Regions from separate parts of the Streptomyces sp. NPDC051020 genome, predicted to be linked through region 3. Evidence: riboswitches for the same ligand, from Rfam matches in the RefSeq annotation. Region 3 holds a riboswitch; each other region holds the start of a gene.

Region 1 (4,689 bases), on a different contig from region 3:
CTCCCCGGACCGGTCCGGGCGGATACGTTCGAGCAGGAGCAGCGACACCGCGCACACCAGCATCAGAATCGTGCTGAGCGCCATCGCCTGCCCGTAGTTGAGCTCCCCGGACCGTCCCAGCAGCCGCGCCACGGCCACCGGCAGGGTCGGGTTGTCGGGCCGCGCGATGAACACCGTCGCCCCGAACTCGCCGAGCGACACGGCGAACGCGAAGCCCGCCGCGACCAGCACCGCTCTTCGCACCAGCGGCAGATCGACCTCGCGCCAGGCCCGCAGCGGCGACGCCCCGAGCACCGCCGCCGCCTCCCGGAGCCGCCCGTCCACCGCCCGCAGGACCGGCAGCATCGTCCGTACGACAAAGGGAACGCCGACCAGCGCCTGGGCGAGGGGCACCAGGATCCACGATGTCCGCAGGTCCAGCGGGGGCCTGTCCAGCGTGATCAGAAAACCGAAGCCGACGGTGACGGCGGACACCCCGAGAGGCAGCATCAGCAGCGCGTCGAAACCCCGGACCAGCCGCCCGGCCAAGGGGGTCCCCCCGGCCGAGTCTGTTCGAGGCCGGCGGAGCGTCAGCGCGGCCGCCGCGAGCCCGCCGACGATCAGCGCGATCACAGTCGCGACCAGCGCGTACTGCAGTGAGTTCCCGATCGCTTCGAGGGGTGCGACCAGGAACGTGCTGCCGCTCGCCTCCGCGGACTGCAGGGCGCGGTAGTAGCCGAAGCCGAAGCCGCCGGGGGTGTCCAGCGAACGTTCCACGAGCACACCGAGCGGCAGCAGGATCAGCACCAGGACCGTCAGCAGGACCCCGCCGAGCAGCGCCCACTGCCCGGTGCCGCGCGGCCTGCGGGAGGTCTGCGCCGGATCGACCAGCTTCAGCGCCATTTCCCCGCGCCGCACGGCCCACGCGTGCACGGCCAGGATCACGCCGACCGCGGCGAACTGAACCAGTGTCAGCACGGCGGCCGTCGGAAGGTCGAGGAGCTGGGCGGTCTGCCGGTAGACCTCGACCTCCAGCGTGGAGTAGCCCGGACCGCCGAGGATCTGCACAACCCCGAAGGAGGTGAACGTGAAGAGGAAGACCATCAGCCCGGCGGCGGCCACCGCGGGCGCGAGGGCCGGCAGAGTGACCCGCCGCCACGCCGCGAACCGCCCGGCGCCCAGCACCCGGGCGGCCTCCTCCTGCCGCGGGTCGAGCTGCGACCACAGTCCGCCGACGGTCCGCACGACGACCGCGTAGTTGAAGAAGACATGGGCGATCAGGATCGCCCACACCGTGGTGTCGAGACGCACGCCCGCCAGTTCGTCGAGGAAACCGCCGCGCCCCAGCAGCGCCAGGAAGGCCGTCCCCACGACGACGGTCGGCAGGACGAACGGCACGGTGACGACCGCCCGCAGCACCTGCTTGCCGGGGAAGGCGAAGCGGGCGAAGACATACGCGCCGGGCAGCGCGACCAACAGGGTCAGCGCGGTCGACGCGAGGGCCTGCCAGGTGGTGAACCAGAGGACGTCGAGGATGTCCGGCCGGGTCAGCACCTCGCCGATCCGGCCGAACTGCCAGGCGCCGTCGGCCTTCAGCCCGCGGCCGACGATCGCGACGACGGGGTAGGCGAAGAACAGCGCGAAGAACGTGGCGGGCACGGCCATCAGACCGAGCCGCACCGCACTCCCCCGCCACGCCCCCGCGCGACGGGGATCCGCGAGCCTGGACCGGGCGCGCGCACCCTTCCCGCCCGCGCCCGGACCGCGTACGGGACTCTTCGCTACTTCACTACGAGCGAGGACCACGACTGGACCCACTGCTCACGGTTCTTGGCGATGGCGGCCGGGGCCACGGTGGTGGGCCTGTCGACCGTGGCGCCGAACTCCGTGAAGAGCTCCGGCAGCTTCGCGTCCTTGGTGACCGGGCTCACGAACATGTTGAGCGGCATGTCCTCCTGGAACTTCTTGCCGATCAGGAAGTCCAGCAGCGCCTTGCCGCCCGCCTCGTTCTTCGCGCCGTTCAGCAGACCGGCGAACTCGATCTGACGGAAGCACGTCCCGGTCGCGACCCCGGTCGGAGCCTCGCTCGGCCGCGGCTTCGCGTAGAGCACCTCGACCGGCGGACTGGAGGCGTACGAGACGACGAGCGGCCGGTCCGCATTGGCCTTCTTGCCGCCCGCGGACCCGGAGAACTCCTCGTTGTACGCCTGCTCCCAGCCGTCGACCACCTTCACGCCATTGCTCTTCAGCTTCTTCCAGTAGTCCTGGTATCCGCTCTCGCCGTAGGTGGCGACGGTACCGAGAAGGAAGCCGAGACCGGGCGACGAGGTTGCGGCGTTCTCGGTGACGAGAAGGTTCTTGTACGCGGGCTTCGCCAAGTCGTCGAAGGTCTTCGGCGGCGCGAGCTTCTTGTCGGCGAAGTACTTCTTGTCGTAGTTGATGCAGATGTCGCCGGTGTCGATCGGAGTGACCCGGTGCTTGGCCGCGTCCAGTTGGGCATCGGCCGCGACCCGGTCGATGCCCTTCGCCTCGTACGGGGTGAACAGTCCGTTGTCGAGGGCGCGGGAGAGCAGCGTGTTGTCGACGCCGAAGAACACATCGCCGCGCGGGGAACCCTTGGTCAGGATCTCCTGGTTGAGCGCAGTGCCTGCGTCACCGCTCTTCAGCACCTTGACCGTGTAGCCGGTCTCCTTCGTGAACGCCTTCAGCACGTCCTTGGAGGCGTTGAACGAGTCGTGACTGACAAGCGTCACGGTCTTGGAGCCGGAGCCCTTCGTGTCACCGGCTCCTGATGCCGAGTCGTCGGAACTGCCGCAGCCGGCAAGTGTCGTGACGCCGAGCGCGGCGGCGAGGGCCGTCGCCGCGAGCTGCTTGGTCCCACGCGTGGTGCGGGTGGTGCTCATTATGAATTCCTCCTGGGTTTGACCAGGAAGAGACGCGGCCCTGCCCCTGGAGAAGCGGGCAGGGCGCAACAGCATGAGTTGATGACCGAACTTCCTACCCGGAATGACCCGGGCGAGGTTCAGAGGGTCTGCGGCCAACCTGTCCTCGGTGCCGCACTCTCAGCGCTGTGGCGCTCCCCTGTCGGAATATGAAGTTGATTTCGGGCCCAGGTTACACGGGCCCCTTCGGCCTCAGCGCTCGGATGCCGCCAGCTGTCCGCAGGCCCCGTCGATCTCCTGGCCGCGGGTGTCCCGCACGGTCACGGGCACTCCGTGGGAGGCGATCGCGTCGACGAACGCCTTCTCGTCCTCGGGCCGGGAAGCGGTCCACTTCGAGCCCGGTGTCGGGTTGAGCGGGATCAGGTTGACATGAACGCGCTTGCCCTTGAGGAGCCGGCCGAGCAGGTCACCGCGCCAGGCCTGGTCGTTGATGTCGCGGATCAGCGCGTACTCGATGGAGATCCGGCGGCCGGACTTCTCCGCGTACTCCCACGCCGCGTCCAGCACCTCGCGTACCTTCCAGCGCGTGTTCACCGGCACGAGCGTGTCCCGCAACTCGTCGTCCGGCGCGTGCAGCGAGACGGCGAGACGGCACTTGAAGCCCTCGTCGGCGAAGCGCAGCATGGCCGGCACCAGGCCCACGGTGGAGACGGTGATGCCGCGCTGCGAAAGACCGAGACCGTCCGGCTCCGGGTCGGTCAGCCGGCGAATCGCGCCGACCACCCTCTTGTAGTTGGCGAGCGGCTCACCCATGCCCATGAAGACGATGTTGGAGAGCCGCGCAGGTCCGCCCGGAACCTCCCCATCACGCAGCGCACGCATGCCGTCCACGATCTGGTGGACGATCTCGGCGGTCGACAGATTGCGGTCCAGACCGGCCTGCCCCGTCGCGCAGAACGGGCAGTTCATCCCGCATCCGGCCTGCGACGAGATGCACATCGTCACCCGCTCCGGGTAGCGCATCAGGACGGACTCGACCAGCGTCCCGTCGTGCAGCTTCCACAGCGTCTTACGGGTGGTGTCGTCGTCGCAGCTGATGTGCCGGACCACGGACATCAGGTCGGGGAACATCGCCTCGGCGAGCTTGTCCCGTGAACCGGCCGGGATGTTGGTCCACTCGGCCGGGTCGTGCGTGTACCGCGCGAAGTAGTGCTGCGACAGCTGCTGCGCGCGGAACGGCTTCTCGCCGATCGCGGCGACGGCTTCCTTGCGCTCGGCGGGCGTGAGGTCGGCGAGGTGCCGCGGCGGCTTCTTGGCTCCGCGGGGCGCGACGAAAGTGAGTTCTCCGGGCTTAGGCATGGTTCATCCAGTGTCGCAGACACGCCGTGGTGCCCACGGTCGTCGCCGGCTCAGGCGGGACAGGGTACGACCGCGCCCGGTCGACGGCGCTCCTTGCCTGTCGCCATCGGCGGCCACCGACGGCCCACAGACGGCCCGGCCGCGCCGGCGGACCGTGACCGATCGCACGACACGCACGTGGTGCGCACAGCAGCCCACTGCCCTCGTGAAGGCCGGCGCCTGGCGAGAGCGGGACCATCGCTCAGACAGATGAGTGAGGGCCCGCCGTCCTGTGGACAACGGACCCTCACTGATAAAAACGCAGGTCAGGCTGGGGGTGGCCCCGGCCTTTCAGCTGGAGCCGACGAAAAGCACCAGCAGGAGCCAGACCACCGGAGCGGTCGGCAGCAGCGAGTCCAGTCGGTCCATGATCCCGCCGTGACCGGGGAGCAGCGTGCCCATGTCCTTGATCCCGAGATCCCGCTTGATC
Region 2 (4,689 bases), on a different contig from region 3:
ACCCTGTGCGGCCTCTCACCCGCTATTCGGTGCGGGACCGACCGGCGCTTCTTGAGCGTTTGAGGTCGTTGGAGCGGATGGAACCTGTCATCGAACGACAGGAGTACGCCCTCGGGACGGTCTGCGCGGCCATCCCGATCACGGCCGGATTCACTGCAGCCGCCATGGCGATTTCCATGCCTCTCGAGCAGGAAGATCGATTGCTCCCCGCAGTCGAACGACTACGCGGCGAAGTGGCAAGCCTCTTGCGTTCGTTCGTGTTCTCTATCAGTATCTGAAAAATCACTCCTTGTGATCTGCTATCGCGTGCACCACGATGGCGTCAATAGGGCCATGGGGGATCATTCCTGGCCAGATTCAACTACTGCGGGGTTGGACGATGCGCGAGTCGGTTCAAGCTGAGGTCATGATGAGCTTTCTCGTTTCCGAGGAGCTCTCATTCCGTATCCCGGTGGAACTCCGGTACGAGGTGTGCGATCCGTATGCGATCCGGATGACCTTCCACCTGCCCGGCGACGCCCCCGTCACCTGGGCTTTCGGCCGTGAGCTGCTGCTGGACGGCCTCAACAGCCCCAGCGGCGACGGCGATGTGCACATCAGTCCCACGGAGCCCGAGGGACTCTCCGACGTACACATCCGGCTGCAGGTCGGGACGGATCGCGCCCTGTTCAGGGCCGGTACAGCGCCACTCGTCGCGTTTCTCGACCGCACGGACAAGCTCGTGCCCCTCGGGCAGGAGTGCACGCTGAGTGACTTCGAGGGCAGCCTGGAAGAGGCGCTGGGCCGGATCCTGGCCAAGGAACAGAACGCCGGCTGAGGAAGAACTGCGCGGACGGCCTACCGGCCGATCGAACGCCGTATCTGCCGAACGGGTGATATGTGCTCCGCGTCGAGGTGCTCAATGCCTCGCCCTGCGACGCCGGCCCCTCCCGCCCCGTACGGGTGCCGAAGCTCCTGCTTCCGCGCCGAGCCCTGTGCGGTCCGCGGAGACCACCAGCGCCGCGAGCACCGTCGTCACCGGAACCGAGGCGACCAGTCCGATCGAGCCGACCAGCGTCCGGACGATCTCCTCCGCCACGAGCTCGCTGTTGGCCACCGTCCCCACGCTGCTCTGCGCGATCGAGAACAGCAGCAGCAGGGGAAGCGCGGCGCCTGCGTAGGCGAGCACCAGCGTATTGACCACCGAGGCGATATGGTCGCGACCGATCCTGATCCCTGCGCGGTACAGCTTTCGCGCACCCATGGTCGGGTCCGCCTGGTGCAGCTCCCAGACCGCCGACGTCTGGGTGACCGTCACGTCGTCGAGCACACCGAGCGAACCGATGATGACGCCGGCCAGCAGCAGGCCGCTCATGTCGATGTGGGGGTAGAGGCCGTGGATCAGACCGGTGCTGTCGTCGGTGTTCCCCGTCAGGCTCGCCCAGCCGATGAAGAGCGAACCGAGCAGCCCGATCAGCAGCAGTGAGATCAGGGTGCCGATGACCGCGACCGAGGTGCGTGCGGTCAGGCCATGGCACATGTAGAGCGCGATGAGCATGATCGCGCTGGCCCCGACGACCGCGACGAGCAGCGGATTCGACCCCTGAAGGATCGCGGGGAGGATGAACAGGGTCAGTACGGCGAACGACACCGCGAGCGCGACCAGCGCCATCAACCCGCGCATTCTGCCGACGACGACCACTGCGAGAGCGAAGATCCCGGCCAGCAGCGCCATCGGGAACTTCCGGTTCACATCCGTCACGGAGTACTGCAGGTCATGGGGCGCGTCGGGGGCGTACGCCACAACCACGCCCTGCCCCTCGCGCAACTGCCGAGGGGCGTCGGGCTGAATGATCTCGACGAACGTGCGCCCCTTGTCGTGCCCGGCCGTCACCTCGACCGTGGCCTTCTCGCACAGCCCCGGTTCCTGACCGGTGCCCGCGTCCTTTGATGGCGTCGTGGTGCCGCCCGTGACCGGCGTCTGCGCGGCATTCACGTCCTTGCAGTCGACCTTGTCGACGTTCACCACCTTGCCCTGCTGGGTCTGCCGGTCGAAACCGACACCGGTGCGCTCGTGCGCGGGCGCACCGCCCGGCCAGAGAACCACCAGGCCGACAACGACCGCGGTGGCGAACGGGATCAGCACGCCCGCGATGACCTTGCGCAGATGTGCGGAGACCGGCGCAGCAGGGCCGTGGCTGTGCGAATGCCCGTGCTGATGGTCCTGCGATCCGGGGGCGCTCTTAAGGGATGTCACCGGGCGATCATCGCAAGAAGGAACAGGCCCTCTGTCCAGCACGCCGGAACAGGCGCTAGCGTGGTGGCACCTTTGCACACGCGGGAGCTCGGAGCACCGGGCTGAGAGGGCGCTGATATCCGTACATCCGTACGGGACAGGCTGCGCCGACCGCCGAACCTGTTACCGGGTAATGCCGGCGTAGGGAGTAGGTCTCATGACCACATCGGACGCACGCACGCCTGCCTCGAACCAGAGCGACGAGGCCGGCACGTCCATCGGCTGGCACAAGGGATACGTCCAGGGCTCCCGCCCGGACCTCCAGGTGCCGGTCCGAAAGGTGCACCTCACCAACGGCAAGGACGTGACGCTGTACGACACGTCGGGGCCGTACACCGATCCCGCCACCGAAACCGACGTACGGCGCGGTCTCGCACCCCTGCGGGAGAACTGGATCACCGCCCGCGGCGACACCGAGGAGTACGTGGGCCGCCCCGTCCGCCCCGAGGACGACGGGCTGGGGCACACCTCGCCGCGCGGACTGCGTAACCTCGACGCCGTCTTCCCCGGCCGTCCGCGCCGTCCGCGCCGCAGCCGCGACGGGCAGCCCGTCACCCAGCTCACGTACGCCCGCCGGGGCGAGATCACCCCGGAGATGGAGTACGTGGCGATCCGGGAGAATGTCGAACCCGAGGTCGTACGCGAGGAGATCGCGGCCGGCCGGGCGGTCCTGCCGGCCAACGTCAACCACCCGGAGACCGAGCCGATGATCATCGGCAAGCGGTTCCTGGTGAAGGTCAACGCCAACATCGGCAACTCCGCGGTCACTTCCTCCATCGAGGAGGAGGTCGAGAAGATGACCTGGGCGACGCGGTGGGGCGCCGACACGGTCATGGATCTCTCCACCGGCCGCAACATTCACACCACCCGCGAGTGGGTACTGCGTAACTCCCCCGTGCCGATCGGCACCGTGCCCCTCTACCAGGCCCTCGAAAAGGTCGACGGCAGGGCGGAGGAGCTGACCTGGGAGATCTACAAGGACACTGTGATCGAGCAGGCCGAGCAGGGCGTCGACTACATGACGGTCCACGCCGGCGTGCGGCTGCCGTATGTCCCGCTCACCGCCCGGCGCAAGACCGGGATCGTCTCCCGCGGTGGGTCGATCATGGCCGCGTGGTGCCTGGCTCACCACAAGGAATCGTTCCTGTACGAGAACTTCGAGGAGCTCTGCGAGATCCTCGCGACGTACGACGTGACGTACTCGCTGGGCGACGGACTGCGCCCCGGCTCGATCGCCGACGCCAACGACGAGGCGCAGTTCGCCGAACTGCGTACGCTGGGCGAGCTCAACTCGGTCGCCAAGCGGTTCGGCGTCCAGACCATGATCGAGGGCCCGGGCCATGTCCCGATGCACAAGATCAAGGAGAACATCGACCTCCAGCAGGAGATCTGCGAGGAGGCGCCGTTCTACACGCTCGGCCCGCTGACCACCGATATCGCCCCGGCGTATGACCACATCACCTCGGGCATCGGCGCGGCGATGATCGCCTGGTGGGGGACGGCGATGCTCTGTTACGTCACGCCCAAGGAGCACCTGGGCCTGCCCAACCGGGACGACGTGAAGACGGGCGTCATCACCTACAAGATCGCGGCCCACGCTGCGGACCTCGCCAAGGGGCATCCAGGGGCGCGGGACTGGGACGACGCACTGTCGGACGCGCGGTTCGAGTTCCGCTGGGAGGACCAGTTCAACCTGGCACTCGACCCGGACACGGCACGGGAGTTCCACGACGAGACGCTGCCGGCCGAGCCGGCGAAGACGGCCCACTTCTGCTCGATGTGCGGCCCGAAGTTCTGCTCGATGAAGATCAGCCGAAGCATCTCGGAGCAGTTCGGCGGCGACGGGCCCACGGCGACCGAGGCCGAGATCGCCGAGGGCATGATGAAGAAGTCGGCGGAGTTCGCGGCCGCGGGCAACCGGGTGTACCTCCCGCTCACCGACTGAGTACGCCGTACTGGAGCGGCCCGCACCCCCCCGGAAACTGCCGGGGAGCCGCGGGCCGCTCCACCGGCCACCCGCCGGGTGTCGGTGGGAGCCGTTACGTTTCTCGCGTATGCAGGCCGCAGGCGGAGACGCGCCGGGCCGCGGCGGCCGGTCAGTCAGGTTCGTGTTCCGGGCCGCCGAAGTCCGGGCTGGTGAAGTCCGGGCTCGTGAACGACGGGCGGGGCCCCGCCGCCGGCCCCTCGTCCGGCCCCGTGAAGTCCGGTCTGCTGTAGCCGATCTTCGGGATGCGGTGGGCCGACGGGTGCGGGGTGCGCGACGCGGCGCCTGCGGTGGGATCGGCGAGTGCATCGCGCAGGAACGGCAGGATGCCGCGCTCCAGCAGCGCATGACGCCAGGCCTCCCTTGCGCGCGCCACCTCCTCCGGCAGCTCGTCCTCGGCATCCTCGGCGGGCAGCGCGGTCGATCCGTT
Region 3 (4,689 bases):
GGGGTACCCGGCAGGGTCGGGTCAGGGGTGAAGAGCCATTCCAACATCTCTTCGTCGGAGAAGCCGTCGTCCCTCAGGAGCGTCAGGGTGCCGGTGAGGCCCTTGACCACCTTGTTGCCGTCGATGAAGGCAGCAGGCACCTGGAGCGCCCGGTTCTCACCACGTCGTACGGCGATGAGCTGGCCTTCCTTGACCAGCTGCCGCACGCGCGTCACCTCGACATCGAACATTTCTGCGATATCGGGGAGGTGGAGCCAGGCAGGGACGAGAGCATCGATCTTTGCGTCAATCTCGGTCACAGGACAAGCCTGCCATCCCGCACTGACAGCCGATACCCGGACTCATCCCTTCAGGGCCTCGCGAACCACGTCCGCGACGCGGCAACGGGACTCCTGGCCGCTGGTGATCCAGCCGTGGGCGGACTCCAGGACACGCGAGTAGCAGGCCCCGGCGTCGGCAGTGCCCCGGCACTTCTCGGCCGAGGCTCCGCCCACGGCGGTGACCACGCCGCCCGTGCGGGCGAGGTTGCCGGTCGAGTCCACGGTGTCGTCCGTCACGGCGTCCGTGCGCCACACACGCGCGGAGCCCGTCCGGGAGGTGTCGATCAGCACACGGCGCTGGGTGACGGCGGCCCTCAGGTCGTAGTTGTTGTGGTCGCCGTAGACCGGGATGTCCATGTCGACGTCGATGGGGCAGGACCAGGCGTGCCGCTGTGCGCTGGTACGCCCGCCCGTCCTGGTCGTCACCGTGGTGGCGCCGTGGTCGCGCTGGTGCATCGTCTGCTGCTGCCCGGCCCTGGAGACCGTGTCCGTGTCGGTGTACGCGAATTCCTGCTCGACGGTGGTGGTGATCCGGCCCTTCGAGGTCGGACGTAGCCCTCGGTGATGTCCTTGGCGACGTGCCAGCTGATGCCGTCGTCGTCGGGCTCGGCCGTGCTGGTGCGGAAGACCTCCGCGCCGCCGACGAACACCGCGGCGAGACGGTCGTACTGACGCCCCTTCACGCTGCCCGACCAGTCGAGGACGACCTTGTTCCAGGGGCCCTCGCACCGGGCGGGCGGGCGGGCGGGCGGGGTGAGCGTGGTGGTGTACGGAGATTGCCCACCGGCCCCTTCAGGGGAAGGCCGTTACTGACGTACCGTCGATTTCAGCGGCACGGAGGGATCGGCCGCCCGCACCTCATCGAGCCGCGCCCCCGCCTCGATGAGCTTGCGCCCCTGGGCCAGGTCGCGCGGCCGGCCGACGGCGAGGACGGCGACCAGCACGCCGTCCCGCAGCCAGAGCACCGACCAGGCGGGGCCGTCCGGGTCGCCGCGCCACAGCAGAGTGTCGGCGCCCCCGTGATGGCCCGCGTACTGCACGAACCGGTCGAACTGCTCGGACCAGAAGTACGGCACGGGGTCGTACGTGACCGGCTGCGGTGCCCCGCGGGAGCCGGCGCCGATGATGTTGGCGGCGGCGGCCCGCGGCCCCTGGACTGCGTTGTCCCAGTGGTGGACGAGGAGGCGCGTGCCATATCGCGCGGAGGGGAAGGAGGCGCAGTCCCCGACGGCGTACACATCGGGCAGCGAGGTTCGCAGCGCTTCGTCGGCGGTCACCGATCCGTCCGGTCCGAGCGCGATGCCGGAGCCGGCCAGCCAGGCGGTGGCGGGCCGGGCGCCGATCCCGACGACCACCGCTCCGGCCGCGAGTGCGCGGCCGTCGGCGAGGACCACCCGGCCGGGCTCGATGCGGGCCACCGGGGCACCGGTGAGGAGTTCCGCGCCGCTCTCCCCGTACCAGCGGGCCATCGGAGCGGCGACCTCGGCGGGCAGGACGCCCGCGAGCGGCCGGTCGGCGGCCTCGACAACGGTGACCTCGCAGCCCGCGGCGCGGGCCGCGGTGGCGAACTCCGCGCCGATCCACCCGGCGCCGACGACCACGACGCTGTGCTGCTCACCGAGGACCGGCCGCAGCCGTGCGGCGTCGTCGAGGGTGCGCAGCAGATGGACACCGCGCACACCCTCGGAGCCCGGCAGCTCGACCGGTTCGGCGCCGGTGGCGATGACCAGGACGTCGTACGGGACGGGGCCTGTCGGGGTGTCCAGTTCGTGCGCCTCGGACCGGAGACCGGTCACGTCGCGGCCCAGTTGCAGCTCGATGTCGAGCGCCTCGAAGTCGATGTCGAAGGCGGAGCCCTCAGCCTCGCCGAGCAGCACCGCCTTGGACAGCGGCGGCCGGTCGTAGGGCTGGTGGGGTTCGGCGCCGATCAGGGTGACCGGGCCGGTGAAGCCCTGTTCCCGCAGGGCCACCGCGGTCTGCACACCTGCCATGCCCGCACCGACGATGACGATGCGGCGCTCGGTCCGCCGGTCCGGCTGCTCAGTCTGCTGCTCGCTCACCTGTCCACCTTAAACACCTGACGGTCCGTCAGCTAGACAGCTCCTCGACCACGCTCGTCCCGCTGCCCTCCTGCGACTCCCACTCCCACCGCTCGTCCAGCCGCACGCGGCCGTCGGCGAGGTCGACGACGGTCGAGAGGCAGTGTCCGGAGGATGTCGTTCCGTCCTGCTTCAACTGGACGTACCGGAAGTCGAGTCGATCGGCGGTCCTGGTGCCGACGAGATGGCCCCGGACCACGTCGCCGCCCGCGTACTCGGCCCAGATCCGGCCGTCCTCCTCGTGGTACGTGAAGCGGGTACGGGTGCCCACCTGGCCCGGCGCCTGGTCGGCGACCGGCGAGAGGACGAGTTTGTCGAGCGAACGGGCCATGGTGGCTGCTCCCTTACAGGGTCCGGGGGACGGGGTCAGTGCCGTGACCGGCCATGTTTGCCGGACGGGGCAAAGCCTGCCGGGAGGGGCACTAGGGTGGCCACCGTAAGACACTCGCGGGAGCCCGGACGCACCGGGCTGAGAGGGAGGCTGGGCGGCCTCCGACCGTACGAACCTGATCCGGGTCATGCCGGCGAAGGGAGGGGCTGGACGCCCATGCGTTCTTCCGGGAACACATCCGTATCCGCACAAGGATCCGACGTCCTCGTCATCGGGGGCGGGATCATCGGTCTGGTGACTGCCTGGCGGGCTGCGCAGCGCGGTCTGCGCACCGCGGTCGTCGACCCCGAGCCGGGCGGCGGGGCCGCCCAGGTCGCGGCCGGGATGCTCGCCGCCGTCACCGAACTCCACTACGGCGAGCAGATGCTGCTCGGCCTCAATACCGCGTCCGCCGCGCGCTACCCGGCCTTCGCGGCCGAACTGGAGGCGGCGAGCGGCCAGGACATCGGCTTCCGCGCCTGCGGCACCCTTGCGGTCGCCCTGGACTCCGACGACCGCGCCCATCTGCGGGAGCTGCACGTGCTTCAGCAGCGTTCGGGGCTGGAGTCGGAATGGCTCACCGGCCGTGAGTGCCGTCGGCTGGAGCCCATGCTGGCGCCGGGCGTGCGCGGCGGTCTGCGGGTCGACGGCGACCACCAGGTCGATCCGCGCCGGCTGGCCGCCGCTCTGCTGACGGCCTGCGAACGGGCTGGGGTGGTCTTCCACCGCGACTGGGTGGAACGCCTCGGGGTGGCACGGGACCGGGCCACCGGAGCCGTACTCGCGGCCGGTACGGAGCTGGCCGCCGACCAGGTCGTACTCGCCTCGGGCAGCCTCAGCGGGCGGCTCGCCGGGCTGCCGGACGATGTCGTTCCCCCGGTGCGGCCCGTGAAGGGACAGGTGCTCCGGCTGACCGTGCCCGCCGCTTACGCACCGTTCCTCACCCGCACCGTGCGGGCCGTGGTCCGGGGCAGCCATGTCTATCTCGTCCCGCGCGAGAACGGCGAGCTCGTCGTCGGCGCGACCAGCGAGGAGATGGGCTGGGACACCACCGTCACGGCGGGCGGGGTGTACGAGCTGCTGCGCGACGCCCACGAGCTGGTGCCCGGCATCACCGAACTGCCGCTCACCGAGACCCGAGCCGGCCTTCGCCCCGCGTCCCCCGACAACGCCCCACTGCTCGGCCCCACCGCCGTGCCCGGCCTCCACCTCGCCACCGGCCATCACCGCAACGGCGTACTGCTCACCCCCGTCACAGGTGACGCGATGGCCGAGCTGCTGACCACCGGCGAGCTGCCCGCCGTGGCCCGCCCCTTCGCCCCCGGACGATTCGCACCCGCCGCCGTACCGCCCTCCGCCTCCGTACGTCAGGAGCAGCCCGCATGACCGACTCCCTTCCGCTCACCGTCTCCGTGAACGGCGATCCCCGTTCGATCGCCGCGGGCACCAGCCTGGAGACCCTTGTGGCGACTCTCACGGCGGCGTCCTCCGGGGTCGCCGCGGCCCTCAACGAGACCGTCGTCCCGCGCAGCCGCTGGTCGGCCGCCGCCCTCGCCGACGGCGACCGGATCGAAGTCCTCACCGCGGTCCAGGGAGGCTGACCATGTCCGACGATCTCTTCACCCTCGGCGGCACCACGTTCGGCTCCCGGCTGATCATGGGAACGGGCGGGGCGCCCAGTCTCGACGTGCTCGAACGCTCCCTGACGGCGTCCGGCACCGAGCTGACCACCGTCGCGATGCGCCGCCTCGACCCGACCGTGCAGGGCTCGGTCCTCTCCGTCCTCGAACGCCTCTCGATCCGCGTCCTGCCGAACACGGCGGGCTGCTTCACCGCGGGCGAGGCCGTGCTGACCGCCCGGCTGGCCCGCGAGGCGCTGGGCACCGACTGGATCAAGCTG

Evidence for each region. A riboswitch is a leader RNA that binds a small molecule or an ion and turns the genes downstream of it on or off. The one in region 3 is predicted to bind thiamine pyrophosphate.
Region 1: linked by a shared signal. The riboswitch ahead of AB0N06_RS11275 (thiamine ABC transporter substrate-binding protein) and the one ahead of thiO (glycine oxidase ThiO) in region 3 are both predicted to bind thiamine pyrophosphate.
Region 2: linked by a shared signal. The riboswitch ahead of thiC (phosphomethylpyrimidine synthase ThiC) and the one ahead of thiO (glycine oxidase ThiO) in region 3 are both predicted to bind thiamine pyrophosphate.

Annotation. Positions count from the first base shown of each region.
Region 1 is NZ_JBFBCG010000015.1:79,680-84,368, reverse strand. It holds gene AB0N06_RS11280 (iron ABC transporter permease) at 1-1,644, opposite strand, end outside; gene AB0N06_RS11275 (thiamine ABC transporter substrate-binding protein) at 1,761-2,882, opposite strand; TPP riboswitch at 2,956-3,072, opposite strand; gene rlmN (23S rRNA (adenine(2503)-C(2))-methyltransferase RlmN) at 3,114-4,220, opposite strand; gene AB0N06_RS11265 (phosphatidate cytidylyltransferase) at 4,551-4,689, opposite strand, start outside.
Region 2 is NZ_JBFBCG010000004.1:48,273-52,961, forward strand. It holds gene AB0N06_RS03555 (helix-turn-helix domain-containing protein) at 1-278, shown strand, start outside; gene AB0N06_RS03560 (SsgA family sporulation/cell division regulator) at 380-817, shown strand; gene AB0N06_RS03565 (YibE/F family protein) at 899-2,236, opposite strand; TPP riboswitch at 2,307-2,440, shown strand; gene thiC (phosphomethylpyrimidine synthase ThiC) at 2,433-4,220, shown strand; gene AB0N06_RS03575 (hypothetical protein) at 4,372-4,689, opposite strand, start outside.
Region 3 is NZ_JBFBCG010000022.1:47,070-51,758, forward strand. It holds gene AB0N06_RS14555 (Rv2175c family DNA-binding protein) at 1-299, opposite strand, end outside; gene AB0N06_RS14560 (hypothetical protein) at 342-776, opposite strand; partial or broken gene AB0N06_RS14565 (peptide-N4-asparagine amidase) at 881-1,036, opposite strand; gene AB0N06_RS14570 (FAD-dependent oxidoreductase) at 1,127-2,380, opposite strand; gene AB0N06_RS14575 (hypothetical protein) at 2,409-2,750, opposite strand; TPP riboswitch at 2,857-2,969, shown strand; gene thiO (glycine oxidase ThiO) at 2,967-4,175, shown strand; gene thiS (sulfur carrier protein ThiS) at 4,172-4,390, shown strand; gene AB0N06_RS14590 (thiazole synthase) at 4,393-4,689, shown strand, end outside.